Regions from separate parts of the Desulfonatronospira thiodismutans ASO3-1 genome, predicted to be linked through region 2. Evidence: riboswitches for the same ligand, from Rfam matches in the RefSeq annotation. Region 2 holds a riboswitch; the other holds the start of a gene.
What was found. A riboswitch is a leader RNA that binds a small molecule or an ion and turns the genes downstream of it on or off. The one in region 2 is predicted to bind cobalamin.

Region 1: linked by a shared signal. The riboswitch ahead of DTHIO_RS15200 (FecCD family ABC transporter permease) and the one ahead of DTHIO_RS01430 (hypothetical protein) in region 2 are both predicted to bind cobalamin.

Annotation. Positions count from the first base shown of each region.
Region 1 is NZ_ACJN02000003.1:707,009-734,774, forward strand. Features, by position in the region: gene fba (class II fructose-1,6-bisphosphate aldolase) at 1-324, shown strand, start outside; gene gap (type I glyceraldehyde-3-phosphate dehydrogenase) at 608-1,606, shown strand; gene DTHIO_RS15145 (MBL fold metallo-hydrolase) at 1,611-2,450, opposite strand; gene DTHIO_RS15150 (glutaredoxin family protein) at 2,665-2,919, shown strand; gene DTHIO_RS15155 (valine--tRNA ligase) at 3,251-5,905, shown strand; gene cobA (uroporphyrinogen-III C-methyltransferase) at 6,269-7,801, shown strand; gene DTHIO_RS15165 (Uma2 family endonuclease) at 7,878-8,480, shown strand; gene purN (phosphoribosylglycinamide formyltransferase) at 8,497-9,177, shown strand; gene DTHIO_RS15175 (TIGR03960 family B12-binding radical SAM protein) at 9,209-11,746, shown strand; gene DTHIO_RS15180 (RT0821/Lpp0805 family surface protein) at 11,896-12,354, shown strand; gene DTHIO_RS15185 (GGDEF domain-containing response regulator) at 12,407-14,065, opposite strand; gene DTHIO_RS15190 (hybrid sensor histidine kinase/response regulator) at 14,109-15,749, opposite strand; gene DTHIO_RS15195 (cobalamin B12-binding domain-containing protein) at 15,793-16,470, opposite strand; cobalamin riboswitch at 17,000-17,228, shown strand; gene DTHIO_RS15200 (FecCD family ABC transporter permease) at 17,673-18,698, shown strand; gene DTHIO_RS15205 (ABC transporter ATP-binding protein) at 18,714-19,475, shown strand; gene DTHIO_RS15210 (ABC transporter substrate-binding protein) at 20,180-21,181, shown strand; gene cobI (precorrin-2 C(20)-methyltransferase) at 21,207-21,929, shown strand; gene cobS (adenosylcobinamide-GDP ribazoletransferase) at 21,926-22,669, shown strand; gene cbiR (cobamide remodeling phosphodiesterase CbiR) at 22,707-23,483, shown strand; gene cobU (bifunctional adenosylcobinamide kinase/adenosylcobinamide-phosphate guanylyltransferase) at 23,480-23,995, shown strand; gene cobT (nicotinate-nucleotide--dimethylbenzimidazole phosphoribosyltransferase) at 24,022-25,086, shown strand; gene DTHIO_RS15240 (cobyric acid synthase) at 25,090-27,675, shown strand; gene DTHIO_RS15245 (hypothetical protein) at 27,715-27,766, opposite strand, start outside.
Region 2 is NZ_ACJN02000001.1:298,473-301,985, reverse strand. Features, by position in the region: gene DTHIO_RS19375 (sirohydrochlorin cobaltochelatase) at 32-1,090, shown strand; cobalamin riboswitch at 1,179-1,476, shown strand; gene DTHIO_RS01430 (hypothetical protein) at 1,625-2,272, shown strand; gene DTHIO_RS01425 (glycine/sarcosine N-methyltransferase) at 2,283-3,089, shown strand.

The DNA of each region.
Region 1 (27,766 bases), on a different contig from region 2:
CTCCCCGGATACCCCCTGGTGCTGCACGGGGCATCCTCGGTACTACCGGAGTTCATCGACATGGCCAACCGTTACGGCGGACAGGTCTCCGACGCCAAAGGCGTTCCAGAGGATTTTCTGCGCCGGGCCGCCAAGTCAGGAGTATGCAAAATCAATATCGACACCGACATCAGGCTGGCCATGACCGCGGTTATCCGCAAATTCTTTCATGAAAAGCCTCAGGAATTCGATCCCCGCAAGTACCTGGGACCGGCCAGGGAAGCAGTGCAGGAAATGGTCCAGCACAAGATAAAAAATGTGCTTGGATCTTCCGGCAAGATTTAACCTCTTCTTCGCGCCTTTTGCGTCTTTGCGTGGGATACTTCTTTCAAGATAAAAAAAGAGGCATCACGCCAAGGCGCTAAGACGCCAAGGAGTAGAGAGAACCTCTTCTTCGCGACTTTGCGTCTTTGCGTGGGATACTTCTTTCAAGATAAAAAAAGAGGCATCACGCCAAGGCGCTAAGACGCCAAGGAGTAGAGAGAACCTCTTCTTCGCGACTTTGCGTGAGATAAGATGAGACAAGCTCTTTAAAATTAAAACACTACAAACTTTCAAGGAGAGAAAAATGGCATTCAAAGTAGGAATCAACGGTTTCGGCCGCATCGGCAGATACATGACCAGGTTGCTTGCCGGCAACCAGGAACTGCAGCTGGTGGCCATAAACGCCAGGGCAGACAACCAGGACCTGGCACATTTGTTCAAATATGATTCAGTACACGGTACTTTTCCGGGCGAAGTCCAGGCCAATGACAAGGGCTTCACCGTAGACGGCAATCAGGTCCTGGTCACCAGGCAGGGACCGGGTGAATGGTCCTGGGGGGATCTGGGCACAGACATGGTCCTGGAGACCACAGGCAAGTTCACTGACCGGGAGAGCAATGAAAAGCACCTTTCCTGCGGGGCCAAAAAAGTACTCATAAGCGCCCCGGGCAAAAACCCGGACAATACCATCGTGGTGGGAGTAAACGACAAGGATCTGCGCCCCGAGGACAAGATCATCTCCAACGCCTCCTGCACCACCAACTGCCTGGCTCCGGCCGCCAGAGTGCTGCATGACAGCTTCGGCATCAAGCACGGTCTCATGACCACAATCCACTCTTATACCATGAGCCAGAGAATCCTGGACGGCTCCCACAAGGATATCCGCCGGGCCAGGGCCGCGGCCATGTCCATGATTCCCACAACCACCGGGGCGGCCCGCATGGTCACCCAGGTCATTCCCGAACTCAAGGGCAAACTGGACGGCATGGCGGTCCGTGTACCCACGGCCAATGTATCCTTAGTGGACCTGGTAGTGGAAGTGGAAAAGAAGACCACCGCTCAGGAAGTCAACCAGGCCCTGCAGGCAGCATCTCAGGGGGCGCAGAAGGACGCCCTGGGATACACCGAGGTTCCCCTGGTTTCCGTGGATTATAACGGCAGCACCTATGGCGGCGTGGTGGATGGACCGCTGACCTCGGTCATGGACGACACTCAGGTCAAGCTGATTATCTGGTATGACAACGAAGCCGGCTTCTGCAACCAGCTCCTGCGGCTGATGCACAAGGTAAAGGCATACATATAGTTTTTCAAAGCCTTACAGCCTGGCCCTGGAACACCCCGAAACATTCCAGGGCCAGTCCTTTTCCGCTGATTTCCCCGGCACAATCCTGCACCATCTGATCTACACCGTCATCATTTCTGTCCTGGTTGTGATGAAAAAGGCCCAGGCGCTTGACTCTGGATGCTGCAGCAAGTTCCATGGCCTGCATACAGGTTGAATGTCCCCAGCCCGTTTTTTGCCTGTACTCTTCAGGGGTAAACTCGCTGTCGTGCACCAGCAGATCAGCGTCCCGGGCAAACCGGACATACTCCTCAAAAGAAGCCCCGCCCCGGTGACAATATCCCAGTTCGTTATCCGTGAGAAAGACAAACGTCCTGCCGCTGCTGCTGATCCTGAACCCCTGACCCAGGTTGGGATGGGACAGGGCGATGGTCTCCAGGTAAAACCCCTGCACCTCCACCCCGCCCTGGAACTCCTGGTAATTAATCTGCGACATAACCCGGCTGTAGGGAACTGGAAAATGCGGCGGTCTGAAAAGATCCTTGAATACCAGCCTGTGTATGTCCCCCTGCAGCCGGGGCTGACCATACAGATTGATGCTGAACCCCGGCTGATACAGGGGCTGAAAAAACGGCAGCCCCATAATATGATCCCAGTGGGTATGGGTGAAAAAAAGATCTGTCTTTAAAGCCTGCTCCTTGAGCAAGACGGCCCCCAGCCTTCGAATACCTGTACCGGCATCCAGGATGATCCTGCCGCCCTGGTCATTTCTGACTTCCACGCAGGTGGTTTCCCCGCCGTACCTGACATATTCAGGCCCGCATACCGGAATGGACCCCCTGGCCCCCCAAAAGACAATCTCCATGCTGCACCGTTTTTCCTGGCTGAATCATGTTTCAGTGCCACTGTTTCCCAGAATGGGTACATTATTTTTTTAACGTAGTGAAGCGGGAATCCGCCTGCTGTTTCCATGTATTTAACTCAAGCCCATGGCTTTTCAAATAAATAAGTTTTTGACATTTTCTGCCTGGCCTGTAGACTTTTTCTCTAATAAAAACCCTTCAGACAAGGAGTCCATCATGTCCCAGGAAGTAAAAATTTTTGCCCTTAGCACCTGCATCCACTGCAAAAAAGCCAAGGAATACCTGGATCAGTGCAGTGTAAAATACACACCGGTACACGTAGACTGGCTCACCGGTGAAGAACGTAACAACACCCTGGCAGAACTGAAGAAATATAATCCCGCCGCCAGCTTTCCCACCATTCTGGTGGGAGACAGGGTGATAGTGGGCTTTAGAAAAGACGAGCTGGACCAGGCCCTGGGCATTGCATAGCCCTGCCGGGCAGATTTTGGGACTTCAAGGCCTGCACACAGGACATCCTGGGTAACCTTCAGAGGATGCCGCAATCGTCCTGGGGACAGTAATCACCACCGAGGACCCCCTGAATGTTTACCATCCTGCTATGCCGCCGGCATGGGTAAAGCTTTTTTGCCCGTCCCAGAAGGTACCGGGTGGTCCCGGTTGTCCCGGGACTGTCTCTTTCTGTGTATTTGACGATGAGCGCCTTTAAGTATAATAGAGCACTTTTGCATTCAGCAAGCGCTGCAGCCCGCAGATCGTTAATCCCTGTTGGTAAATCCCTGTCAAATATACGGAGTTTGAGATGCCAGAGAGTCTGCCCAAGGGTTTTGAGCCCCGGGACGTGGAAAAAAAATGGATAGATTACTGGAATGACAACCAGAGCTTCACTCCTTCGGATGAGCCCGGTGGCAAATCCTACAGCATAGTCATCCCCCCGCCCAATGTCACGGGCACACTGCACATGGGCCATGCCCTGAACCTGACCCTGCAGGATATCCTGTGCCGCTATCATCGCCAGCAGGGTTATGACGTACTCTGGGTGCCGGGCACCGACCATGCCGGCATCGCCACCCAGAACGTGGTGGAAAAATCACTGGCCGCACAGGGCACAACCAGGCAGGACCTGGGCCGGGAGGAATTCGTCCGGCAGGTCTGGCAGTGGAAGGAAGAGTACGGCGGCAAAATCCTGAACCAGATAAGCCGTATAGGTGCTTCCGTGGACTGGAGCCGGCTTCGCTTCACTATGGACGACGGGCTTTCCCGGGCAGTGCGTGAAGTATTTGTAAAACTTTATGAACAGGGACTTATTTACCAGGGGGATTACATCATCAACTGGTGCATCCGCTGCCACACGGCCCTGTCCGATCTGGAAATGGAATACTCCGAGGTTGACGGTGGGCTTTACCATCTGCGCTATCCCCTGGAGGACGGCTCCGGACACTTAGTGGTGGCCACCACGCGCCCTGAGACCATGCTGGGGGACACCGCAGTAGCAGTAAACCCGGAAGACGAGCGCTACAGGCACCTTATCGGCAAAAACGCTGTCCTGCCCTTTTTAAACCGCAGACTGCCCATCATAGGTGACGAATACGTGGACATGGAGTTCGGCACCGGGTGTCTGAAAATCACTCCCGCCCACGATCCCAACGACTTTGAACTGGGCCGCAAACACGGCCTGGAACTCATCCAGGTCATAGACGATCTGGGCGCAATGACCCCGGAGGCCGGCGAACAGTTCGCCGGGCTGGACCGCATGGAGTGCCGCAAAAAAATCCTGCAGGAATTAAAGGAAAAAGACCTCCTGGAAAGCTCTGCAGCTCACAGACACAGCGTGGGGCACTGCTACCGCTGCAGCGCCGTCTTGGAGCCCTATGTATCCAGGCAGTGGTTCGTCAAAGTCGGCCCCCTGGCCAGCAAGGCCCGGGATGCTGTATCCAGCGGGGATACGCGTATTGTGCCCGGACAGTGGGCCAAGACATATTTTGAATGGATGGACAACATCCGGGACTGGTGCATCTCCAGGCAGATCTGGTGGGGACACCGCATTCCGGCCTGGACCTGCCTGGACTGCGGAGAGCTCATGGTCACTAAGGAAGATCCCACCGTATGCACCAGGTGTGAAAGCTCCAGGCTGGAGCAGGACCAGGACGTGCTGGACACCTGGTTTTCCTCGGCCCTGTGGCCTTTCTCCACCCTGGGCTGGCCGGATGACACCAGAGACCTGCAGAAATTCTACCCCACCTCTGTTCTGGTCACCGCCTTTGATATCCTTTTTTTCTGGGTGGCCCGCATGATGATGATGGGTGTTCACTTCATGGAGCAGGTACCCTTCAGGGACGTATACATCCACGCCCTGGTCCGGGACGCCTCCGGGCAGAAGATGAGCAAGTCCAAGGGCAACGTCATCGACCCCCTGCTCATGATGGACAAGTACGGCACCGATGCCTTCCGCTTCACCCTGACCTCCCTGGCGGCCATGGGCCGGGACATCAAGATGAGCGAGGACCGGGTGGAAGGTTACCGCCACTTCATCAACAAAATCTGGAACGCGGCCCGCTTCAGCCTCATGCATCTGCAGGAGCCGCCCCGCAGATTCCATGCATCTGCAGTGGACGGACTGGCTCACCAGTGGATTCTGCACCGCCTGGAAGAGGTCAAGGACCGGGTCCGGGATGCAGTGGAAAACTACCGCTTCAATGACGCGGCCCAGACCATGTATCAGTTCGTATGGCACTCCTTTTGCGACTGGTACCTGGAACTCATAAAGCCTGAGCTTTACGGGGAGGATGAAGCAGCAAAAGAACAGGCCAGAAGCAACCTCTCGCAGGTATTATCCGAAATCATCATCCTTTTGCACCCCATGATACCCTTTGCCACCCAGGAAATCTGGAGCAGGCTCCCGGGCAGGGAAAACCAGGATCTGAGCCGGGAACTCTACCCGGAAAAAAGGCCGCAGTGCAGCTTCCCTGAGGCCGCGGACAACATGGAATTCCTGCAGCAGGTGGTCACGGCTGTGCGCGGCATCAGAAGCGAGCTCAACATCGCCCCGGGCCTCAAGCTGGAGCTTTTGATGCAGGTGGATGGCCCGGACAGGGATTTTCTGATGAAACACAGGGATCTTATCCAGGGCCTGGCCGGACTGGGGGACATGCAGACCGGCATGGACCTTGAGCCCCCCAGGGGCTGCGGGGCAGCTGTAGTCAAGGGGTATGAACTCTTTGTACCTCTAAAAGGTGTGGTGGACATCCAGAGCGAACTGGCCAGACTGCAGAAGGAACTGGGCAAACTGGAAAAAGACCTAAGCGTGGTGGGCAAAAAACTGGAAAACCCGGGATTTTTAAACAATGCCCCTGCGGATGTGGTGGAAAAGGAGCAGGCCAAGGCAAATCGCATCCGGGAGGAAAAGGAAAAACTCCAGGCCCTTTACACCCGCCTTGAAGGCATACAGCAGGAGTAAGTAAAAATTCATCACCGGATACAGTCCGGTCACCCCCTACATATTTGGGTGAAGAGTCAGGGTCCGGGGGTTCGGCAAACAGGGTCCCGCACTTACTTTTTCTACGTCTGCCCAGTTTTCAAATCAAAATTTGCCAGAAAGTAAGTGCGGGATCTGAGCGACGTAGGCAGCGTTGATCAAAACCGTAAAACACCGATTTTGATTCAAAGCATTATATAGAAAATTTTAAAGTTTAGAAAAACTTGCAGAGGTTTTGATTTACGCTGCCTTGGAGCGAGTTTTTACGTCCTGTTTGCCGAATCCCCGGACCGCTGGAGCACATATCGATATGGCTGTGAACAGTTACAGGAGAAAGAACAATATATGGGCAAAGTATATCTCATAGGTGCCGGCCCAGGTGATCCCGGGCTTTTGACATTGAGGGCCAGGGACCTTTTGTCCATGGCCGACGTGGTGGTCTACGACTATTTGGCCAACGAGGACTTTCTGAAATTCTGCAGAAAGGATGCAGAACTTATTTACGTGGGCAAGAAAGGCGGCGATCATACCCTGAGCCAGGAAGGCATCAACCAGCTCCTGGTGGACCGGGCCGGCAGCGGCAACCATGTAGCCCGGCTCAAAGGCGGCGACCCTTATGTATTCGGGCGCGGGGCCGAAGAAGCCCAGGAACTCCTTCAGGCGGGCATAGACTTTGAGATCATCCCCGGAGTGACCTCGGCCGTGGCTGCCCCGGCCTACGCCGGAATCCCCCTGACTCACCGCAGGTACGCTTCTTCTGTCTCTTTTATCACCGGACACGAAGACCCGGACAAGCCTGAAAGCGCCCACAACTGGGCCAGCCTGGCCACCGGCACCAGCACCCTGGTCTTTTTCATGGGGGTCAAGAATCTGCAGCACATCAGCCACAGCCTCATCCAGGCCGGCATGGACCCGCAAACCCCTGCAGCCCTGGTTCGCTGGGGCACCACATGCATGCACAGGTCCATGGTCTCCACCATACAGGACATCCCCGGCCAGGCCGTGGATCAGGGCTTCAAGCCCCCGTCCCTCCTGGTGGTGGGACATGTGGTCCGCTTAAGAGATGAGCTCAACTGGTTTGAAAAACTGCCCCTCTTAGGCAGAGGCGTGGTGGTCACCCGGGCCAGGGAGCAGGCCAGCGGTCTGCTGGAACAGCTCCGGGAACTGGGGGCCTGCTGCTATGAGTTTCCCACCATAGAGATCCAGTCCCTGCCGGATTATTCAGATGTACAACAGGCCATATCCCATCTGTCCGGTTATGACTGGCTGGTGTTCACCTCGGTCAATGGAGTGCTTTATTTCTGGGCGGAACTGGAGCGGGCCGGCTTAGATTCCCGGGCCCTGGGAGGCAGGAAGGTGGCGGCCATTGGCCCGGCCACAGCCCAGGCCCTGGAACATCGGGGCATCCGCCCTGATTTTGTTCCGGACAAGTATGTGGCCGAATCCGTGGTTCAGGGACTTTTAGACCTTGGAGTGCAGGGTAAAAAAGTACTCATCCCCCGGGCGAAAGTAGCCAGGGAGGTCCTGCCTCAGGAACTGGAAAAGGCAGGTGCGGATGTGCATGTCCTGCCGGTTTACCAGACCGGACTGGCCCAGGAAAGCGGCCAGAGCATCCTGGAAGCCATGCAGGAAGGCAGTATCAGCTACATCACCTTTACCAGTTCCTCCACAGTGGAAAACTTCTTTTCCCTGGTTCAGCCCGGTGAGGTGGCCAGGCACCAGGATCAGGGCCTGAGGCTGGTGTGCATCGGCCCGGTAACAGCCGGGACCTTGAATGGTTTCGGTCTGGAAGCAGACATTGTCCCTGAAGATTATACCATTCCCGGGCTGGTGAATGTCCTGCTGGAAGATGCAGGCAAAAGGGGGGATAATTCTTAGTTTCTGCAAAGTCCGTTGACAGACAGATCCGGGCGGGGTAATCCTGTACTTATAAAATCCAGCATGGAGGGCAGGTATGGGAATGGCGCAACCCAGACATGAACAGGAATTTTTTACTTACCGGGACTATCTGCACTGGCCCCCGGACAAGCGCCTGGAGATCATTTACGGCACTGTTTACGACATGACTCCGGCCCCGCTGATAATTCACCAGCAGATCCTTCTGGGACTGGCCCGGCAGATTGATGAAGTTCTCGAAGACTCCTCCTGCCGGGTGCTGCCGGCACCTGTGGACGTACTTCTGCCCCGCGGTCTGGAAGCCGACGAGGAAACCGACACTGTGGTCCAGCCCGACCTGGTCATCGTCTGCGATCCGGACAAAATCCGGGAAAAAAACATCCGCGGAGCACCGGAATGGATAATCGAAATCGTCTCCCCGTCCACTGCCGGGCATGACCAGATACGCAAACGCGAGCTCTACGAAAAAAGCGGGGTCAGTGAATACTGGATAGTTCACCCCACTGACGGACTGGTCATGGTTTACAGGCTGGAAGACAATGCATACGGCAAGCCGGAAGTAATGGAACTCAAGGACACCACCCGCTGCATGGCCGTACCTGAGGTTTCAGTGGACTGGGATCGCGTAATGCGCCGCTTGCGTGAAGCGGAAAACCAATAAAAGCCTGGAATACAATATGCCATACAAAATAGCAGTTCTCATATCCGGTTCAGGGTCCAACCTGCAGGCCATCATTGACCGCATAGAGCAAAACGTTCTGGATGCCCGCATTACCCGGGTCATAAGCAATAAACCAGGAGTCTCTGGTCTGGAGCGGGCCGAAAGGCACGGCCTGTCCACTACGGTTATTGAGCACAAAGACTACCCTTCCAGGGAAGACTTCGACGCCGCCCTGGTGCGGGTGATCCAGGACAGCGGAGCCGACGGCGTAATCCTGGCCGGATTCATGCGCATCATCACCCCGGTCTTGATAAACGCCTTTCCCGGCAACATATTAAACATCCATCCCAGCATCCAGCCGGCCTTTCCCGGAGTCCATGCCCAGAAGCAGGCTGCAGAATACGCAGTCAAGCTTTCCGGGTGCAGCATCCATTTTGTGGATGAAAAAATGGATCACGGTCCCATCATTATCCAGGCCGCGGTTCCGGCCCTGGCCGGGGACGATGAAAAATCCCTGGGCTCGCGCATCCTGGCCCTGGAGCACAGGATCTTCCCCCAGGCCGTACAATGGCTGGCCCAGAACCGCCTGGAGATAAACGGCCGCACCGTAAACGTACTCAACGCCCCCTCGCCTGCCGTAGTGGAAGCGGATACTTATCCCGCCCTGGTCAGCCCCGGACTGGAAGACGGGTTTTAGATTAATCAAACCCCAAACACCAAGCATAAGATTGAAAGAACTTCTCCCTTTTCTACCCAGACCCAGTCACTATCTTGGCCAGGAAGTCAACAGCGTGCACAAGAACAGGCGCAGTGCATCTGTGCATATGGGCCTGGCCTTCCCCGATGTTTACGAGGTGGGCATGTCCTACCTGGGCCAGAAGATACTTTATCACCGTATCAATGACCAGGATGAGTACTACGCCGAAAGGGTCTTCTCCCCGTCCCTGGAAGCGGCCGGAATCATGCGGGAGCAGAACACCCCACTTTGCACCCTGGAATCCGACACCCCCCTGGGGGAACTGGATATTCTGGCCTTCAGCCTGACCCACGAACTCTGCTATACCAACATCCTGTATATGCTGGACCTGGCCGGACTGCCTTTCAAGGCTCACGAGCGAAGCGGGGCTCATCCCCTGGTTATTGCCGGTGGCGGAGCCACCTTCAATGCCGAGCCAGTGGCTGACTATTTTGACCTCATGGTCCTGGGCGACGGCGAAGAAGTCATCCTGGACCTACTGCAGAAGGTCAAAATTGCCCGGCAGCAGGGCATGTCCAGGCAGGACCTGCTGCAGACCCTAAAAAAACTCCCCGGGGTGTACGTGCCCGGATTCTTTAAAGGTCCCGGGCTGCCCCTGACCCCGCTGCGAGAGGATTACAGGCAGGTTACTAAAAGCCTGGTAACTGATCTCAACCAGGTCCCCTTTCCCACCCGGCAGATTGTGCCCTACGGCAAGGTCATCCACGACCGATTGAGCATTGAAATCGCCCGGGGCTGCACCCGGGGGTGCCGCTTCTGCCAGGCCGGAAGCATATACCGGCCGGTGCGCGAAAGAAGCATCTCCCGCATCCTGGAGGATGTCCAGCAGGGGCTTCTGGCCACAGGCCTGGAAGAGCTTTCATTTCTGTCTCTAAGCAGCGGTGACTTCTCCGCCCTGGAGGAACTTTTCACCAGGAGCTTTGCCCGCTGCCAGCAGCAACAGGTGGCCATGGCCCTGCCTTCCCTGCGGGTAGGTTCAGTCAATGAAAGGCTTATGCAGCTCATGTCGCGCATACGCAGAACCCAGGCCACCCTGGCCCCGGAAGCCGGAACCAGCCGCCTGCGCCAGGTCATCAACAAGGGCATCACGGAAGAACAGCTACTCAAGCACACTGGTCATCTCTTTGACCTGGGCTGGAAAGGGGTCAAGCTCTACTTCATGGTGGGGCTGCCCACTGAGGCTGATGATGATTTAAAAGGCATAAGGGATCTCTGCCAGAAAGTCCTGGAAACCGGGCGTTCCCGGAAGATAAAGCCCCAGGTCACCGCCTCGGTGGCCCCGTTTGTGCCCAAGCCCCACACCCCTTTTCAATGGGAGCGCCAGGCTGGGCTGTCTGAAATACGTGAAAAGATCTTCCGCTTAAAAGACCTGTTCAAGACCAGCAGAACTCTGAACCTCAAGTGGCACGATCCGGAGATGAGTCTTCTGGAAGGGATATTTTCCAGGGGAGGCCGCGAACTCTCGCAGGTGGTGGCCGGGGCCTACGCCCGGGGTGAGACATTTACCAGCTGGAGCGACTGTTTTCGCCTTGAGCCCTGGCTGGACATCATGGATAAAAGCGGTCTCTCCCCGGATACTTATCTGCGGGCCAGGGACACTGATGAACCACTGCCCTGGGACCACCTGCAAAGCGGCATGGAGCGAAGATACCTTTTGACCGAAGCCAGAAGGGGCCGTCAGGCCCGGACCAGCAAGGACTGTCGCTATCACGCCTGCCGCATGTGCGGTGTCTGCGACAAAAAATCCAGGCCTTCCAGCCTGCGCAAAGTAAGCCAGACCCCATCCATTTCCAATGTCTTGAACCGGGATTTCCGGGATCAGGAACATGATACTGAAGATATTGACTCTAACCTCCTGGAACAGAAAGACTTAAGCCCCAAAACCGCCCACCTGCGCATCTGGTATAAAAAGACCGGGCTGTGCATCTACCTGAGCCAGTTAGAGCTGCAGTCTCTGCTGGAGAGGGCCATGCGCCGGGCGGGCTGGCCTCTCAGCTTTTCCACTGGCTTCAGGCCCGCCCCGGTAATAGCCTTCGGCCGGGCCCTGCCCGTAGGGGTGTCCAGCCTGGAGGAATGGTACAATATTTACCTGAGAAAACACTTAGACAGCAGCCACCTCCTGAACAGCCTCAACAATGAACTGCCCCGGGGCATGCACGCCTTTGCCTTAGAACACCTGAGCCAGGGCCGCAGGCAGCCCCAGTCCATCCAGGAAGAATTCCAGGTGGAACTGGACCTGTCAGGGGAAGACCTGCAAAAAGCAATGACCACCTGGGAAAATTACAGGTCCGCGCCTGAATTCCTGGTTCAAAAACAGACCAAAAAAGGACTCTCCACAAAAGACCTGTGCTCATACCACAAACATTCCCACTGGGAGAAAAGCAGCCTGAAAGTGGTTTTTACCTGGGAAAAGGACTATTTAAGCCCACTTTTTATCCTGCAAAGCATTTTTTCAGACCTGGGCCGGGAAAAAATGCACATCACCAAGACCCGTCAGATTATGGACTGATTCCGGGCCAATAAACTTTTTGAACAGGGCAATTCGCATATTCCCATTGCCTTTCACACCCGCATGAGCTAATATAAACTTTAAAGCGATACTTGTTTTTTTAAACAAGAGGCCTGTTATCAACTTTAAGACCCCTGGAGGATATTATCATGCGTTATCTTGTTGTCTTGACCCTGGCAGCCATGCTGCTGGCGGGCTGCACCACCCAGAAACATACTGTGGGCGGGGCGGCTCTGGGCGGAATCGGCGGGGGAGTAATCGGCTCCCAGATCGGCAAGGGCACCGGTCAGACCGCGGCCATCATCGGAGGAACCCTTCTGGGCGCTGCCCTGGGAGGATATGTGGGCAGCTACATGGACCGCATGGATGAGATGGACCGGCGTAACATGAACCAAACCCTGGAGACCAAGCCCACAGGGACCACTTCCCAGTGGCACAACCCCGATACACAGACCGCTTACGCCGTGACCCCCACTGAGACCTATCAGAGGGATGACGGGCGGTACTGCCGGGAATACACCACTGAAGTGCAGATCGGAGGGGAAACCGAGAAGGCCTACGGCACAGCCTGCCGCAGGGACGACGGGGCCTGGGAAATAATCAACTGATTTCTCTCTATAGCTTGAATGCAGCGGATAAGGTTCCGCCAGTTCTGGATCCTCATCCGCTGCAGAAGGCATAACATGATTTTGGATCTTTCTTGGCCCGGTACATGCTTTGGTCCGCCAGGCGCAGCAGTTCCTGAGGGTCAGCGGCATCATCGGGATATATACTGATCCCCATACTGAAATCCTGGTGAATCTCCATCCCCTCCAGCACAAAAGGCCTGCTCATCTCGCTTGATATTTTCCGGGCCACCCGCAGGACATCCTGACTGCTGCTGATACTTCCAAGAACTGCTACAAACTCATCCCCTCCATAACGGGCCACTGTATCGCTTTTGCGTACACACTTCTGCAGGCGCTGTCCCACCTGGTAAAGAAGCTTGTCCCCGGCCATATGACCGTAAAGATCATTGACCGGCTTGAATGAGTTGAGATCAAAAAAGACAACCCCCACTTTGTGCCCGTAGCGCGAAGCCATGGCAAAAGCCCTCTCCAGCCGGTCCAGCAGAAGCTCCCGGTTGGGCAGTTCCGTAAGATAGTCATGCATGGCCCTGTACGCCATCTCTTCCTGGGCCTTCTTCAACAGGGTAATATCCGAAATCATGGCGTACCACATTTTCTCCCGGACATCGCTGTAGGGAACGGTACTTATGCGCAGCCACTTATAGGAGTTGTCCCGGTCCAGCACCCGGAACTCGCCATGAAATGGTTCATTTCTGTTCAGACTGTCGCCCATGCTTGAGCTCACCTGCTCTGAGTCATCCGGGTGAACATTGTCCCACAGCCTGACCGGATCCTGCAGGATATCTTCCGGGGTGACCCCCAGAAGCTCAGTTACTCCCCGGCTCACAAACAGAGGCAAAAGCCCTTTTTCTTCCTGGACCTGGTACTGAATCACGGCTCCGGGCATATTTGCGGTTACTTCCTTGAGCAGCTTTTCGCTTCTCTCCAGTGCCTGCCGGCTTTTCTGCATATCGGTTATGTCCTGGGCAACCTCAACTATGCTCAGCATCCTGTCATGCTCGTCCTTAACCGGATAAGCCCGCACTTCCCATATCCTGCCGTCCGGAGTATCCACGATGGAATGATCCGGGCTCTTGCTTTCCAGAGACCTGGTGACCGGACACTTGCGGCAGGGCTTATCATTTTCGTTCCACAGATGGTAGCATTTGCGGCCGATGAGTTCTTCGGCCCTCATGTCGAGACTGTCCGCCGCCGCCTGATTGGCCCAGAGTATGGTCAGTTCATGGTCCATGCACAGAACCAGCTCCCGGATGCTGTTCAGGACCATTTCATACCACCTTCTGTCTTCATCCAGCCTCATCTCGGCATACCTTATGCGCAGCATGGCCTCGATCTGAGCCAGAAGCTCCCTTGTCCTGACCGGCTTCACCAGGTATCCGTCAGCTCCGGACTCCAGTCCCTGGGCCCTGTCATCGGATTCGGTCTGAACACCGGAAAACATTATCACATAAGTTCCCTGCAGCCGGGAGTCTGATTTGATTTTTCTGCATATCTCCAGGCCTCCCATGTCCGGCAGCATCACATCCAGCAAAACCAGGGCAGGCCTTCTGTTATAGACCATTTCCATGGCCTTTTCTCCGGTGGGGGCCTTCAAGACGTTGTATCCGGCCTCCTGCAGCACTCTGGAGGTCTGCATCATGGTCACGGGATCATCCTCTACAACCATGATCTCTTTTGCATTGGCGTTCATATTAACTTTTTTCCTCCTGCATCAGGAGTGCCCCCCAAAAAACCTAACCAGCTTCAGGGCTTAAAATTGACCCGAGAACCCGCTGTAACCGCTGGAAATTAAAAGGCTTGGGCAGCAGATCATCCGCCCCCGCCTGCAGAAAATTTTCCTGTTCCTCATGATCCAGGGCACTCATGACCACCACCGGCAGCTTTTCCCTGCCCTGTTCCTTCTCAATGGTGCGAAGCCTCTGCAGTACTTCCACGCCGCTCATTTCAGGCATGACAATGTCCAGTAGAATCAGGTCAAAGCTGTCTTCCTGCAGGGCCTGAAGCACCTTTTGCCCATTGTCCACAAGTTTGTATTCCACACCCATCTTATCCAGGTATCTGGCCAGTATGGTCTGGTTCATGGGCTCATCTTCCGCCACCAGGATCCTGCCGGAAAAATTCAGTGGTTTCTGCTCGATGGTCTTCTTTTCTTTGTGCAGGGCATCATGCCCGGACTTGAGGTGCATGGGCAGAGTTATGGTGAATGTAGTTCCTGCCCCCTGACTGCTCTGCACTTCTATTGTGCCGTCATGCGCTTCCACAAGTCTTCTGGCGATGGCCAGACCAAGGCCCACGCTCCCCTCTCCCTGGGTAGGCCTGGAACTGGTGGTCTGATATTCTGCAAAGAGCCTGTCCATTTCTTCACCGGGTATACCCTGTCCGTAGTCGGACACATCCAGCACCAGGTAGCCGTCTCTGGTATACAGCCTGACATCCACGGTACTGCCTGAAGGGGAGTACTTTATGGCATTGGTCAAAAGGTTGGTCACCATCTGGGTAAACTTGGCCACGTCCAGGTTGACTTGGGGCAGATCCTCCAGAACATGACAATTAAGAGAAATATCCTTTTCCCTTGCCAGCATCCGCAGAGGATCAAGGGCGTCCTGCACTACCCGGCCGGGGCGGACATTTTCCAGCTGCAGATTTATCTGACCGCTGTCGATCTTGGTCACGTCCAGAAGGTCTTCCACCATCCCCAGCATGAACCTGCTCAGGCTTTGAATCTTATCCAGCATGCCGGCACCGGTCTCGCTCAACTGGTGCTTCATGTCTTCCTGGAGCAGTTCTGCGTAAAGTTTTATGGACCCCAGAGGATTTCGCAGGTCGTGAGCAGCCATGCCCAGGAAAAAATTTTTCTGAGAATTGAGTTTTTCCAGGCGCACGATTTGCCGGGCAAGCTCGCGCTGGGCATTTGTCAGTTCATTGTTCAGGCTGGTCATTTCCTGAAGAACGGTGTTTCCCTCTTCCATGAACTGCTGCTCTCTGGCCTGGGTGGAATACTTCTTGTAAGCCTCCCGGATAAGATTGGTCTGCTCGTTATTGACCTTCAACAGCTCCTGGTAAAGATCGTTTAGAATGTCCCTGCTGTCTCCGGCCGTGATGACCATGTTATCCTGCACCCTGACCCCGGTAAAGTCTAAGGTACAGATCTCACCATTGACCTGCACGTTGAGCTCCCAGTTTAAGGCCAGTCCCTGTTCGTCCAGCTGCTTCCAGAAATTTTCAGCCTTCTGCATGGAATCCTGATGAAGGATATCATGAAAAAACAAGTCACCTGCAGCGTTTTCCATGTCCTTGAGGCCGTTGTACAGGACTTCCCGTATTCTGCCCGAGGCTTCACAGACTATGGCCAGGCAGTTAAGTGAGTTCTGCATAGCTTATCATCCTGATTCAAATCCTGATCTACATCTGGCTGGTTCAGGAGCACAGACTGAAGGCCAGTTCAACAGCCTGCACAGCATCCATTGCGCTTCCGTCTGCTCCGATTTTCTCCCATCCTCCGGGCTCCTGCAGGAATGCATGGCCTCCCACCATAATTTTCACGCCTTCCAGTCCCGGAGTCTGCCTTACTTCCTTTATAATGGCCTCCACCCTCGGCCTGTTGGAAGTCAGTGTGGCTGATACAGCCAGAAGATGGACATTCTGATCCTTAACAGACCTGACCACTTCTTTTTCGGGCATGTTGGCCCCCAGGTAATAAGTATCCCAGCCCTTCATCTCCAGAAGATCCGTGACCATGCGGATGCCCAGTTCGTGCAGCTCCCCGCCCACACAGCAGGCCACCATGGACAGTCCGTTTTTTTCAAAAGTCATGATCCTGGGGTACAAATGAGACATGATGAGCTGGGTTACAGCGGTGCAGTAATGCTCCTGGGCAATGCTTATCTGGTTGGCAAGCCACAACCGGCCCATTTCATACTGAACCGGCTGAAAAACATACATGTATATATCCTGGATATCCACTCCCCGGTTCACTGCGTCCAGGATCAGGCGGACAGCTTCATTGCGACTGGACCCGCGTATGCAGTCCAGATAGGACTGGGCAAGTTCACAGTAAGGATTCTCTTTGCTGATACAGGAGGCTTGCTTGTTCATGGACTCATCCACAGTTTTGATATATTTATCGGTTCTACATCGTCTCCGGCCGGGACCGGCCTGTTTACAAGCAACTACAAAATTCAGTTCAGTTATATTGACACTCGACTCCCCGCCTGCCCCGGACAAGACAGCAGAGATTTTCCCTGCGCCTTTGCTTCATGGCGATTATATAAATAATGTCAAAAAAAGCCAGTAAAAGCAATCCGCTGAACAGACCGGAATACATACGGACTGAAAAAAAACCCGAGATATCAAGTGGAAAGACATAATCCTTTTATCTTACGATACCCTGTCCTCTGTTACCTGTCCTGCAGACCGGCACGGCGTCAGTTTGCTGATTAATTCTGGACAGATAAATCTCCAGTAAATGACTGTGAATATTTTTTAAAATAAAACCAGAGGTTTGAGTGACGTTTTCTCAGCAGATTCCTTTTCTTGACTTCACCTGCAGTTCAAGATATCAGGATAAATCACTTGAAGCAGGTACCGGCAAAGGCAGCTTCCAGCTGCTGATGCACGCTCACCTGACGGAGAAGAAGGTTCGGGTGCGCTTTGCGCCTAACAGGGAACCCTGTGCAAGTCAGGGACGGACCCACCGCTGTAACCGGGGACCAAAGCCGCATTCAGGCCACTGCCCCGCACTTACTTTTCTATGGGTGTTTTTTCCTTGAAGAAAAAAGTAAGTGCGGGGCGGGAAGGCGCGGCAAGTAGAAAGATCCGGAAGTCAGAAGACCTGCCTGAACCTCTTGAAGAATTGCCGGGCCGGACAATCGGCAAAAAAAGATCATGATGCCGCGGATGAAAATGGGACATCCCCGGGTCGACAGCAATCGGCCCGGGGTTTTTTTTGTTTCAGAAGACTGAACAGAGAAAAGAAGGCTGGTTATCTTGTAATTATTCACCACATGTGGGCAAAGAGCAAGGGTCCGGGGGCTTTGCAAGCTGGGCGTAAACTGTCTGAACGACGTAGGAAGAGTTAATCAAAACCGTAACACACCGAACTTGGCTTCAAATATGTTATAGGAAACATCCCGGTTATCAAAGCTGTGTGTAGGTTTTGATTTACGCTTCCTTGGAACTCGCCCTGTTAAACACCGCATAGCGGTCCTGCTTCGCAGGGTTTAACAGGGTGAAGTCTTTACGTCCTGTTTGCAAAGTCTCCGGACCTTGGTGAATAGTTACGTTATCTTTTATATTTTATGCGCATAAGGACATCCATACTCCTCGTTACCCTGGCATTCATGCTTCTGGGCATGATCATCGCCTCGGTAAGCATGGGCTACGTCCAGGTACCTCTGTCCACCACTTTCCAGATGCTCTTTTACAAGATCACCGGGCAGCAGGAGCTTTTGCTCCAGGCAGACCCGCTGGTTTACACCGTGATTTTCGAGGTCAGGCTGCCCAGAGTACTCACCGCAGCCATTGTTGGCGCGGGCCTGGCCCTGGCCGGAGTCATATTCCAGGGTCTTCTGCTGAACCCCCTGGCCGACCCGTATACTTTGGGGGTATCATCCGGAGCGGCTTTCGGGGCCTCCCTGGTGCTGCTTTTCAACCTGCAGTTCCTTGGGCTTTACACCCTGCCCCTGTTCGCCTTTATCGCCGGATGCCTGACCCTTCTCTTTGTGGTCTACCTTTCGGCCACGGCCGGTGGATTGTCTTCCAACAATCTTATTTTGTCCGGAGTGATAGTCAGCGCCATTCTTTCCGCCGGCATAAGCCTGTTCAAGTACCTGGCCCAGGAAAGGGTCTCGGTGATAATATTCTGGCTCATGGGCAGCTTTGCCTCCAGCACCTGGCCGGAGCTTATCCTGACTTCGTCCATGGTGTTTCTGGGATTCATGGTCTTCATGTTTTATTCCAGGGATATAAATCTCATCTGCCTGGGCAGCCGGGCCGCGGCGTCTCTCGGCGTGGACACCACTAAGCTCAGGATTATCCTCCTGATAACCGCTTCCCTGGTGGCTGCGGTCTGCGTATCCATCTCCGGGATAATCGGATTTGTAGGCCTACTGGTACCGCACATGATGCGCTCTCTAACCGGACCTGAGCACAGAAGCCTTTTGCCGGTGAGCCTTTTGTGCGGGGCGGTGCTTCTTCTGGCCGCGGACACTTTGACCAGGACCATGCTTCCGGCGGAAGTGCCCATTGGGGTGCTTACAGCCCTCATTGGCGGGCCTTTTTTCTGCTATATCTTCCGCAAACGCCAGATGCAGTTCAGGGTGTAGAGTATGGCCTTTTCCATGAAAGATGTACATTTCGCCCTGGGAGAAACCAGCATCCTGGAAGATATAAACATTGACCTGCCTCCGGGCAGAATATACGGCATCCTGGGTCCCAACGGCAGTGGCAAGTCCACCTGGCTGGACCTGCTCATCCGGCACAGGGTGCCGCAGCAGGGCATGGTAGAGTATAACGGCCACCCCCTGGGATCATACTCCAGGAAACAGATCTCCAAGGAAATGGCCTTAGTTCCCCAGGACTACCGCCTGAACTTTCCCTTCCAGGTCCTGGAGGTGCTGCTCATGGGCAGATATCCTTTTCTGCCGCGTTTTGCATCTCCTGGCAGCCGGGACCTGGATATCGTCCGGGAGGTTATGCAGAAGACCGGCCTGGAAAAATTTCAGGACAGGATGGTTACTGAGCTGAGCGGTGGTGAGCGCCAGCGGGTGGTTTTCGCCAGGGCCCTGGTTCAGGATACGCCGGTGCTCATTCTGGATGAAGCCACGGCCAGCTTAGATATCAAGCACGGCCTGCACCTTCTGTCCTTAGTGCGGCAAAAAAACCAGCAGGCCCGGACCACGGTCTTTTCCGTATTTCAGGACATCAACCTGGCTGCAGCCTTCTGCAGCCATATTATCTTTTTCAAGCAGGGACGAATCCTGCTGCACGGCCCGACTACAGAAGTGCTCACCCCGCAAAACCTGGAGCGCGTCTTTGACGTCCGGGCCAAGGTCTATTTCGACGATTATGCACAGTCCACCCAGGTGGTGTTCAAGGTTTAACATCTCTGTGCGCGCATCTTAGTTATCTGTTAATTGTTATCTGTTATCTGTTAATTGTTAATTGTTAATTGTTAATTGGGGTAAGGCAACTCCCGGAAAATAGAATTATTAACCTGGGTGGGCGGCGACCTTTTAATTTCCCGCATGTTGCCCAGAACTCCCCACCCTGAAACTGTTACGTTATTTTCAGGTAGTTGCCATAATCAAGCTCCAGTAGGAGTATTTATACAGATGCATGCGACAGAGTGTTGCCACGCCTCGATCTGCTCCCCTCCTTGGCTAAGGAGGGGTTGGGGGTGGTTCGATATTTAGCTCCCTTCCTTAACCGGCTTCTTTTCAGGCTAAGCAGGGGAGCTACACCGTGCCCTGGATTTATTTGTGTGGTGGAAGCTTAGGCAACTCCCGGAAAATAGAATTATAAACCTGGGTGGGCGGCGACCTCTTAATTTTCCGCATGATGCCCAGAACTCCCCACCCTGAAACTATTACGTTATTTTCAGGTAGTTGCCTAAGGTAGTTAATTCAAGCTGTTGTTCTTCAACCATAAACAATAACGGACAGTCAAAAGTTCTAGCGCAACACGCTGGAATAGTTATAGTTTTTTAATCCCAGCTGTCTAATTACATTTAAAACATAACCACCTGAAATCAAAAGCTTTTTTCTTTAACTATTAACTGATAATTTTTATCTCTCAAATACTAAACATGAAGATTAAAACCACCTTTACCATATTCTGCGTTTTTCTGGCCCTAATCTACTCTGGTTGCCAGGCCCTGGCCTCGGAAATGAAAATCCTGGATCAGCAAACCATCCAGGATCAGGGGGGCAGAACCATCCAGGTGGATGAGCCCTTTGAGCGCATCATCTCCCTTTATGGGGCTCATACGGAAAACCTTTTTTCTCTGGGCCTGAACCAGGAAGTTATCGGAGTGGGCATGAACGAGTGTTACCCTCCCCAGGCCCTGGAAAGACCGTCTTTTTCCTACCAGGAAGGCCCGGAAAAAATCCTGGCCCACAGGCCGGACCTGGTGCTGGTGAGACCCATGATTGACTGGGCCTATCCCCGGCTCATGGATACCCTGGAGCGCTCCGGAATTACCATAGTTTCCCTGCAGCCCGGCAGCAAAGATGAAATGTTCAAGTACTGGAAGATACTTGGCATTCTTACCGGAAAAGAGGAGCAGGCCCTGCAGATGCAGGAGAACTTCAAGGCCGGACTGGAATACGCCCGGAGCCTGACCGCTCATGTGGAGGATAAAAAAGGCGTGTTCTTTGAATCCATACATGAACAACTCAAGACCTTCTCCCCGGATTCCATGCCCATGCTTGTACTGGAAGCAGCAGGAGGCGAAAACGCTGCATTAGATGCACGTCAGGTGCGCGGCACCAACATTGCCGATTTCGGGCAGGAAAAACTTTTGTCCAGGGCGGATAAAGTCCAGGTTTATCTTTCCCAGCAGGGCCCCATGAACCAGGCCAGCCCTGAAAACATTAAAAAACGCCCCGGTTTGCACCTGCTTAAGGCAGTACAGCAGAACCGGGTTTACGCTATTGACGAAGTCCTGGTCTCCAGGCCCACCATGCGCCTTCTGCAGGGGATATACGTGGTGGGGGAACACCTTTACCCGGATATATTCCACGAAGACACCCGGGAAAAACTCGACAACTACCGCAAAATGCAAGGCAGTGAATCTGAAGACTCCTGATAGCTTGACTCCCAAAGGAAAACCAATGAACAACAGACAAGGAAAACTCTACGGCATAGGAGTGGGGCCGGGCGACCCGGAACTGATACCCCTCAAGTCAATCAACATTCTCAAAAAAGTAGACGTGGTCTTCTGCGCCTCTTCCAGCAAAAACAACCACAGCCTGGCCGTAAACATCGCCAGGGAATATCTTCCAAAGGATACCCTGATTCACAGGCTGCCCTTTCCCATGACCATGGACAAGGAAGTGGCCTCTAAGGCCTGGTCTGAGCACGTTGACACCATCCTGGCTGAGCTGAACCAGGGCAAGGACGCTGCCTTTCTCACCCTGGGAGATCCCCTGACCTATTCCACTTTCGGCTACCTCATGCAGTGCCTGCAATCCAACGCCCCGGAAATCCGCATCGAAACCGTCCCCGGCATCACATCCTTTCAGGCTGCAGCAGCCGCCACCAACACCACCCTGGTGGAGGGCGAGGAAAGCCTGCTCCTGCTTTCAGGGGTCCAGGGCGGAGACAAGCTCCGGGAGATGTCCTCCAGGGTGGACAACGTGGTCTTTCTCAAGGCCTACAAAAATATTACGGATATCTGCGAGGCCTTGGATGAAAGCGGGCGGATGAAGACGGCGGTGGGCGTGGTTCGCTGTGGCTTCCCGGACCAGGAAGTATTTCAGGATGTAAAAGAGCTCTGCAGCCAGGAACCTAAGTACTGGACCCTGATTATATCCAAGCCGGGGCAGGAAGAATGAGGTTTTTGCAGCCGTTTCTGGCCGCGCTGCAGTTTTTGACCATAATACCTGTCGGCGGCCAGATACCGCAGACGGCCCTAGGGAGGGCCATGCCCTGGTTTCCTGTGGCCGGACTGGTCATCGGTGTGGGTGCCGGGCTGGCATACACTCTGACCCTGCTCCTGGGACTGCCGCCCATGGCCGCCTCATTAGTGGGGGTTTTGGTTTTGTCCGGCCTGAGCGGTTTTCTGCACCTGGACGGAGTGGCTGATACAGCTGACGGTTTTTTCAGTGCCAGGTCCAGGGAGAAAATCCTGGACATCATGCGCGACAGCCATGTGGGGACCATGGGCGTTGTAGGCCTTTTTGCTGTTCTGGGTCTAAAGTGGGCCGCTCTGACCTCCATGCCCCCGGTGGCCGCCTGGAAGGCCCTGGTCCTGGCCCCGGTACTGGGACGCGCGGCCCAGGTGTGCAGTATGGCTCTGCTGCCCTACGCCCGCTCCACCGGCGGACTGGCTTCCATCTTTATAAACAGTCGCCGCAGGTCCGACATATACTGGACCCTTGGTATTGCAGGCATCGCATCCCTGCTGGCAGGAGGTGCCGGCGTGGCCGCCCTGATCCTGGGTGCTGTGGCAGCATATCTTTTCAGCCTGTGGTGTTTGAAAAAAATAGGCGGCATCACCGGAGATACAGTGGGAGCAGCCACAGAGGTTGTGGAAACAGCCGCTCTGTGCGCCATCTGCGCCATAGTGGTTTGATAATCCTGCGTATATCCGGAACATAAGGAGTTACTCATTGACTTTAAAATCCAATTCCACATGGCGGCTGGGGACTACATCCTACATCATCCCGGACCACATCCTGCCCAACCTGTATTATCTTCAGGACAAGGTGGATGATGTGGAACTGATACTTTTTGAGTCCGGAGAACAGTCCAGCATCCCGGATGCATCCCAGGTACGCCTGATGCAGTCTCTGGCTAAGGACTCCGGCCTGAGCTACACCGTGCACCTGCCCCTGGACCTGTATCCCGGAGCCCGGGATGAAGCCTTACGCCGCACCTGTACAGAAACCTGGAAACGCATTGTCGGGCTCATGCAGCCAGTGGACCCAGTGGGCTGGGTGGTGCACCTGAACGATCCTCCCCGGGACGAAGACTTCCTGCCCGCCTGGCAGGAGCAGTGCCGCAAAAGTCTGGAAGAACTTTCCCGGGAAGTTGAACCCGGGCTGTTATGCATTGAAAACTTAGATTACGACCATGAACTCATCTGGCCCTGGGTGCTGGAGATGGGCTTTTCCCTGTGCATGGACCTGGGCCACCTCCAGGTCCGGGGAGAAGACCTGCCGGCATGCCTGGACAGATGGCTGGACCATGTCCGGATAATTCACCTGCATGCCCTCAACAGTGAGGGCCGGGACCACACAGGGCTGCAGCACATGGACAGAGACCTGCTGGCCTGGCTTTTATCGAGCTTTGACAGCAAGACACGGCCCTTGGTGGTCACCCTGGAAATCTTCTCCAGCAAACATTTTCAGGGCTCTCTAAAGGCCATACAGGAGGCCAGGCAGTGAACCGGGTGACGTATATCTGCGGCGGATGCAGAAGCGGCAAAAGCTCCTTTGCCCTGCAGCTGATGCAGACCTTTGAGCGAAAAGCGTTTATAGCCACGGCCGAGGCCCTGGATGAAGAAATGCACCAGAGAATCCAGAGACACCAGCAGGAACGCGGACAGTCCTTTTTTACTGTTGAAGAACCCCTGGACCCGGCACAAGCCCTGTCCAGACTCCCCGGGGACACCCAGGCCGCAGTCCTGGACTGCCTCACCGTATGGCTGGGCAATCTCATGCACCAGGAGCTTGTGCAGGAAGACACCTGCCCGCAACTGGAAAATTTCTTTGCCCTGCTTGCAGCCCCGCCCTGCCATGTATTCGTGGTCAGTAACGAACTGGGCATGGGCCTGGTCCCCGGTGACTCACTTTCGCGCAGGTACCGGGACATGATGGGCCGCATCAACCAGCGGACCGCATCCCTGGCCCATGAGGCCTATTTTGTAGTCAGCGGGATGCCTCTCAGATTGAAATAACCACCTGCAAACCAAAGGAACAGCCAATGACTCTACTGGAGCAATCCATCCAGCACATAACCCAGCCGGACCAGGAAATAAAATCAGCTGCCCTGAAGCGTCTGGCGAACCAGGCCAGGCCGCGGGGAAGTCTGGGCCGGCTGGAACCGGCAGCGGCCCGTCTGGCCTCCATCTGCGGCCGGCTGGATGTAAAGCTTGACCGGAAAACAATAGTCACCTGTGCCGGTGATCACGGGGTGGTTGAAGAAGGGGTCAGCCTCTTTCCAAGCGAAGTCACGGCCCAGATGGTCTACAATTTCGTCCAGGGCGGGGCATCCATAAATGTCCTGGCTGCCCACGCCGGGGCCAGGGTCAGGGTGGCCGACCTGGGAGTAAGCCACGATTTTGATCCAGGACTTGATATCCTGCACAAAAAAATCCGCAAAGGCACTGCCAACATGGCCACAGGCCCGGCCATGACCCGGGAGGAGGCAGCTGCATCCGTCGAGGCCGGTATTGGCATTGCAAACCAACTGGCTGATAGCCCGGGCCTGGATCTTCTGGGCACCGGGGACATGGGCATAGGCAATACCACTGCCTCTTCCGCCATTATAGCGGTTTATTCCGGGCTGCCCCTCAAAGAACTGGTAGGACCGGGCACGGGACTGGACGAGCAGGGGCTTGACCTCAAGGCCAGGGTCATAAAAAGGGCTCTGGATCTTAACCGCCCGGACCCTGCCGACCCCATGGGTGTTCTGGCCAGGGTAGGCGGACTGGAGATCGGGGGACTGGCCGGACTGGTCATAGGCGCGGCAGCAAGACAGATTCCGGTGGTCTGCGACGGACTCATCTCCACCGCCGGGGCCCTGATAGCCTGCGAACTATGCCCTGCAGCCGGGCAGTATATCTTTGCCGGGCACCGCTCCCGAGAAACAGGACACGAGTACATGCTCAGGCACTTAGGCCTGACCCCCCTGCTGGATCTGGAGATGCGCCTGGGCGAAGGCACAGGTGCAGCCCTGGCCATGCACATCCTGGATGCCTGTACCAGAATCCTGGCGGATATTAAAACCTTTGAAGAAGTAGGCATTGAAAATGCCCATGAAGGCTAAGACATGAGCACCTCCCCCCAGCAGCCCCACGGCGGGGACATCTCTGCCCTGGCCCGCAAGTCCGGGCTTAGCCCTGATGCAATTGTGGACTTTTCCGCCAGCATCAATCCGCTGGGATTTCCGGAATGGCTGCGCCCGCTGATAAGCACAACCCTGGAAAAGGCGGCCCATTACCCCGACCCCGGGGCCTGCGACCTGGTCCAGGCCGCCTGCCGGCGCTACAATACCCGGCCGCAAGAAGTCCTGGCAGGCAATGGTACAGCCGAGATTATTTCTCTGCTTCCGCTGGCCATGAATTTTAAGCGGGCCGTGATACCCGCCCCCACCTACGCTGATTACGCCCGGGCCTGCCTTGCTGCAGGACTTAAGGTGCATCGAGTCAATCTGGACCAGGCCCTGGATTTCGCCCTGGATCCGGCTGAGCTTGCACCCCATCTGCAGGGCCGGGATCTGGTCTTTATCTGCCGTCCCAACAACCCCACCGGCTTAGACGTGGATGCAGCCGGGATACGCAGGCTGGCCGCGGACTTTCCGGACAGCCTTTTTGTAGTGGATGAGGCCTTCGGCGACTTTGTGCCTGATTTTGACAGCCTGGTGCAAAACCGTCCCGTCAATGTCACGGTCCTTTTGTCCATGACCAAGATGTTCGCCCTGCCCGGTCTGCGCCTGGGCCTGGCCCTGGCAGACCCGGAGGTGGTCCGGGCCGTATCCGGCATCCAGCCCTTCTGGTCGGTGAACGTCCTGGCCCAGGCCGCCGGGGTGCAGGCCCTGCAGGACCATGAGTTTGTGCTTAAAACCAGAGAGTACGTCGCCCGGAAGCGCAACAGCCTGTCTCAAAGCCTGGGTGAGATTCCAGGCATAAAGATCTACCCCGGACAGGCCAACTTTCTGCTCCTGGGGCTGGATGAGCGCCTGCCCGAAGCTTCAGAACTCACAGTCCTACTCCTTGAAAAGCACGGCCTGGCTGTACGGGACTGCTCCAATTTTCACGGTCTGGACCACAGGCACGTGCGGGTGGCGGTGCGCTCTTCCCGTGAAAACCAGATGCTAGTGCGGGCCATGCACAGCGTTCTCACTGCAAAACCACCCAGGCCGGCCCAGTCAAAACCGCCGGCCATCATGTTTCAGGGCACCAGCTCCAATGCCGGCAAAAGCATCCTGGCCGCTGCCATGTGCCGCATACTGCTCCAGGATGGATACCGGCCTGCGCCCTTTAAATCCCAGAACATGTCTCTTAATTCCTTTGTCACCAGCCAGGGCGGTGAAATGGGCCGGGCCCAGGTGGTCCAGGCCCAGGCCGCCCGGTTGGAGCCGGACGTGCGCATGAACCCGGTGCTTCTAAAGCCCAGCAGCCAGACCGGGTGCCAGGTGATAATCAACGGTCAGGCAGTGGGCAACATGGGTGCAACAGGTTACGTGGATTACAAGCCCAAGGCATTCCAGGCCGCCAGGCAAGCCTATGACAGCCTGGGCCGGGAATTCGACGTCCTGGTCCTGGAAGGGGCCGGCAGTCCAGCTGAAATCAATCTCAAGAGCCACGACATAGTCAACATGGCCATGGCCGAATACGCCCGCTCTCCGGTCCTCATCGTGGGGGACATCGACCGCGGCGGGGTGTTCGCTTCCTTTGCCGGGACCATGGAGGTCCTGGCCGAGTGGGAGCGAAAACTCATCCGAGGCTTTGTGGTCAACAAGTTCCGGGGGGATGCCTCCCTGCTGGGAAACGCCTTTGAACTGACCCTGCAGCACACCGGCAGGCCGGTGGTGGGAGTGGTGCCCTACATGCAGAACCTGGATCTGCCGGACGAGGATTCAGTGGGCTGGAAGGAGGGCATTAAGGACCAGAATGGCCACGCAGAAGACTGTGTCCGGGTGGGCGTAGCGGATCTGCCCCACATAAGCAATTTCACCGATTTTGACGCCCTGCGCCTGGAACCGGACGTAAGCCTGGAAACAGTCCGTTCCCCTAATGACCTGCAGGGACTGGATGCAGTTATTATTCCCGGCAGCAAAAACGTATTCCAGGACCTGGCCTGGCTGGACCAAACCGGGCTCAAGGCTGCCATTTCCAGACTTGGCTCTGAGCAGAAGGTGGAAATAATCGGCATCTGCGGAGGGCTGCAGATGCTTGGTAATGAAATAAGCGACCCCTTTGAGCTGGAATCCCCGGGACAGAAAGTGCAGGCCGCCGCCCTTCTGGATATTTATACGGAAATGGCCCACCAGAAAACCCTGACCCGGGTGGAGGCCACCCATATACAGTCCGGACTCAATGTCCTGGGCTATGAAATCCATCATGGAGTCAGCCGTCTCGGGGGCCGGCCGCTCTTGCGGCTTCCTGACGGGAAAAATGAGGGGGTTCTCTCTGAAAGCGGGCTGGTATGGGGTACTTACTTGCACGGAATTTTCGATGCCGACGAATTCCGCCGCTGGGTCATCGACCAATTGCGCAGCCGCAGGGGAATGGAGCCCAAGAACCAGGTCATGTGCATCTACAACCCGGACCAGGCCCTGGACCGCCTGGCTGAGCAGGTCCGCTCAAGCCTGGACCTGGAACTTATCTATAAATGGATGGGGCTAAAGGAATAAGAAGTCAGCTGCGGGAGTGTCTCATTTCGAAGAAGCCAGCTAAAGAAATTTGATCAGACCCACGACAATTCCGCCTACAGCCACTGTGGTG
Region 2 (3,513 bases):
TTTTTGTTTAAACATCAATAAGGAGATAGGTATGAGACAAGTATTGCTTTCGCTGACATTGCTTTTATTGCCCATGTTCATGATGATTCAGGGCTGTCATGCGCACAGTCACGGACACGATCATGACCATGATCACGATCACGACCATGGGCATGAACACCATCATCATGACGAGGACAAAGATATGAAAAAAGGTATTCTGCTTGCTGCTTTCGGTTCCAGTTATCCCCAGGCTCAGCCTGCTTTGGACAATATTGAGAAAATGACCAAAGAAGCCTTCCCAGAGGTGCCTGTACGCTGGGCTTACACTTCCAGGATGGTCAGGCATTCTCTGGCCAAAAAGGACAAGCATTTTGATTCCCCGGCCATGGCCCTGGCCAGAATGGAGGATGAAGGCTTTACGCACGTAGCGGTTATGTCCCTGCATACAATCGGAGGTGTGGAGTTTCATGAACTCAGGTCGGTTGTGGGTGCCTTTCAGGATATGCAGAGCAACCTGAAGCAGGTGAGCCTCAGTTCGCCTCTTTTGGGTTCACCGGATGTAATGGAAAGGGTCCGGGACAGCATGCTGGACAATCTTCCAGCAGATAGAAAAGCGGACGAGGCGGTCATCTGGGTGGGACACGGGTCTTATCATCCCAGCAATGCCTTTTACCAGGCCCTGGCCTACAAGCTGCAAAGAAAGGATGAAAACGTGTTCATGGCCACTCTCGGCTGTCTTGGCGGGTCACCTTCTTTTGAAGATGTAAAAGAAGAAGTTAAAGCCAAGGGCATTGATAAGGCCTATCTTGTGCCATTCATGTCCGTAGTGGGAGCGCATACCATCAGGGATGTGGCCGGCAAGGACAATTCCGGCCATGACCATTCCCACGATCATGGACACGAACACAATCATGATCACGAACATAACCATTCTCATGACCACGGCCATGACCACGATCATGACCATCACCACGGTGATCCCTGGAAGCAAAGGTTGCAGGATGCCGGCATTGAGACAGAAGTAGTTTTAAAAGGCACTGGAGAGTACGATGATTTTGTCAACATCTGGCTGGATCAACTGAAAAAGGCCGTTGAGCAATTGCATTAACAGTACATGAAGCGTCTGCATGATTTTTTTGCAGGGGCTAATTTTGCAACTTGACAAGAACGTCTTTTTTTACTTGAGTAAATAATAATTAAGGACAGTCGTCTCAGGTTTTCCCCAGTCAGGGGAAATGAAAAGGGAATCCCGTGTAAATCGGGAACCGGCCCGCGGCTGTGAGCGGGGACGAAAGCCGCATTAAGCCACTCTGGACAGAAACAGGGGAAGGCGCGGCAAGCCCAGCACTCACTTCATTTCTGTTTGTTGCTTATAATCAGGTTGTACTGCAAGGAGCCAACCGGTTTAACTGGCAACAATTAGTACCTGAAGTGAGTGCTGGGCAAGTAGGACGATCCGCAAGTCAGAAGACCTGCCTGAGACCTTATTGGACCGCCCCTTCGGCGCAGGGTGGCGGCCGAGCCTATTCGAGGATGAAAACGGGACATCCCCGGATCGAAGTGTATTTCGATCCGGGGATTTTTTTTGCAAGAAAACGGACAGAAGCGCCGGCTGTCCTCCAAACCGTTCAAGGAGGAAAAAATGGATACTATCCACCTGGAAATGCACGGGGTGTGCATGAAAAGCCGCAGTATGCGTATGACCAGGACGGGTGCGGAAGCTGTGCTGCAGTTCTGCCGGGAGTACAATATCAATGTATACCGGCTTTTTGATTCACCCGGGGATGTCAGAAGTCTTCTGCCCGCGGGAGAGCATGTGGATTGCTTAGAAGAGTGCTATATGTACTGCAATGATAAGCCGGATGTTTATGCTTATATCAATGACAGGCAGGTAAAAACACTGGATTTTGGATTGTTTCAAAATTTTACCCGGCATGCAGTGCTTGACGATGGAGGCGATGAACATGTTGTCATTGAAAAGGCGGCAATCAACGATGGCATCATGGTCTTTGAAGACAGGGGCAGTCACCTGGGACAGCTTAATATTCAGGATATACGCCTGCCCATTAAAAGATCGCTTATTGACAACAGTCTTTTGTTCAATGAAGTATATCATGGTCATAAAATGTTCAATATAAAGCTCATGGAGCTTTCTCCAGGAGCAATGCAGGCCATCAATGTGCGCAGTAACGGCCAGAAGATTTCATTTATTGATCTCTTAAACAGTGTTTCTGTCTCTGGATGGCGGGCACAGAACATGATCTCGGAAATTTCCAGAACCATTCAATAGGAGGTGTATTATGTACGCAGACAAGGAACAAAAAGAAATATTGCAGAGCAAGGGTTGCTTGCTGACTGATCAATACCTTCACGACTACGAAGACTGCTTTGTAAACAAGTGGGATGAGCTCATAGACTGGGAGAAGAGAGCCAAAAGCGAGGGGTCTTTTTTTTATGATATTTTCAGACAGAGGAATGTGCAGAGCATTATGGACGTGGCCGCCGGCACCGGCTTTCATTCGGTGAGGTTTCTTGAACAGGGCTACAGGGTGGTCAGCGTGGACGGAAGCGCCAACATGCTGGTGCAGGCCTTTGAAAACGCCCGGGACAAAGGATATATCCTGAGCACGGTGCATACGGACTGGAGACGACTCAGCTTTGATGTGCAGGGCGAATACGACGCCCTTATCTGCCTGGGCAATTCCTTTACCCACCTTTTTGATGAACACGACCGGCGCAGGGTGCTGTCCGAATTCTACAGCAAACTCAAGCCGGACGGGGTGCTTATAGTGGACCAGAGAAACTATGACCGTATCCTGGATGAAGGTTATTCCTCCAAACACAAATATTATTACTGCGGCGAGAACGTATCTGCAGAACCGGTGCAGGTGAAGGACGATCTGGTCCAGTTTGAGTATACCTTTCCAGACGCTTCTGTGTTTCATCTGAACATGTTTCCCCTGCGCAAGGCTTACATGCAGAAACTTCTCTACGAGACCGGCTTTGGGTCAGTGACCACTTACGGGGATTTTCAGGAAACCTTCAGAGGCGAGGAACCTGATTTTTATATCCATGTAGCGGATAAAGGCATACCTGACCAGAGCTGACAGTCTTGAGCCTGCGTTAGTCTGCTTAAAAAAGTGCCTGCAAATTTTTTTGCAGGCACTGCAAGACTGTCTTGTCCATCAAGGGTAACCATTATGGATGGAAACCGGTTTTCAATGGTTGTGGAGTTGTCTGTCCATGTTTTCCGGCCAGGGCCTGGCCCGATGTCTCAGAAAAATGCCGGCTAATTTTTAACCTGGACCATCATTGTCATTGACCGCCTTTCATATTTCTCTCCGGAGTATTAAATTAGGATAAATGCATTACCTTTTGTACTCCAGCTTTTTGCGTAATATCCAGTACCAGGGGATTGGAAGGTGTTCCTCGTTCTGCGGCATCGCCGCCGTTCTTGGTTCTTGGTTTTAACAAAGAACTAAGAAACTTGAGAGTTAAAAGTTATCGGTTAATTGTTAATAGTTGAAGAAA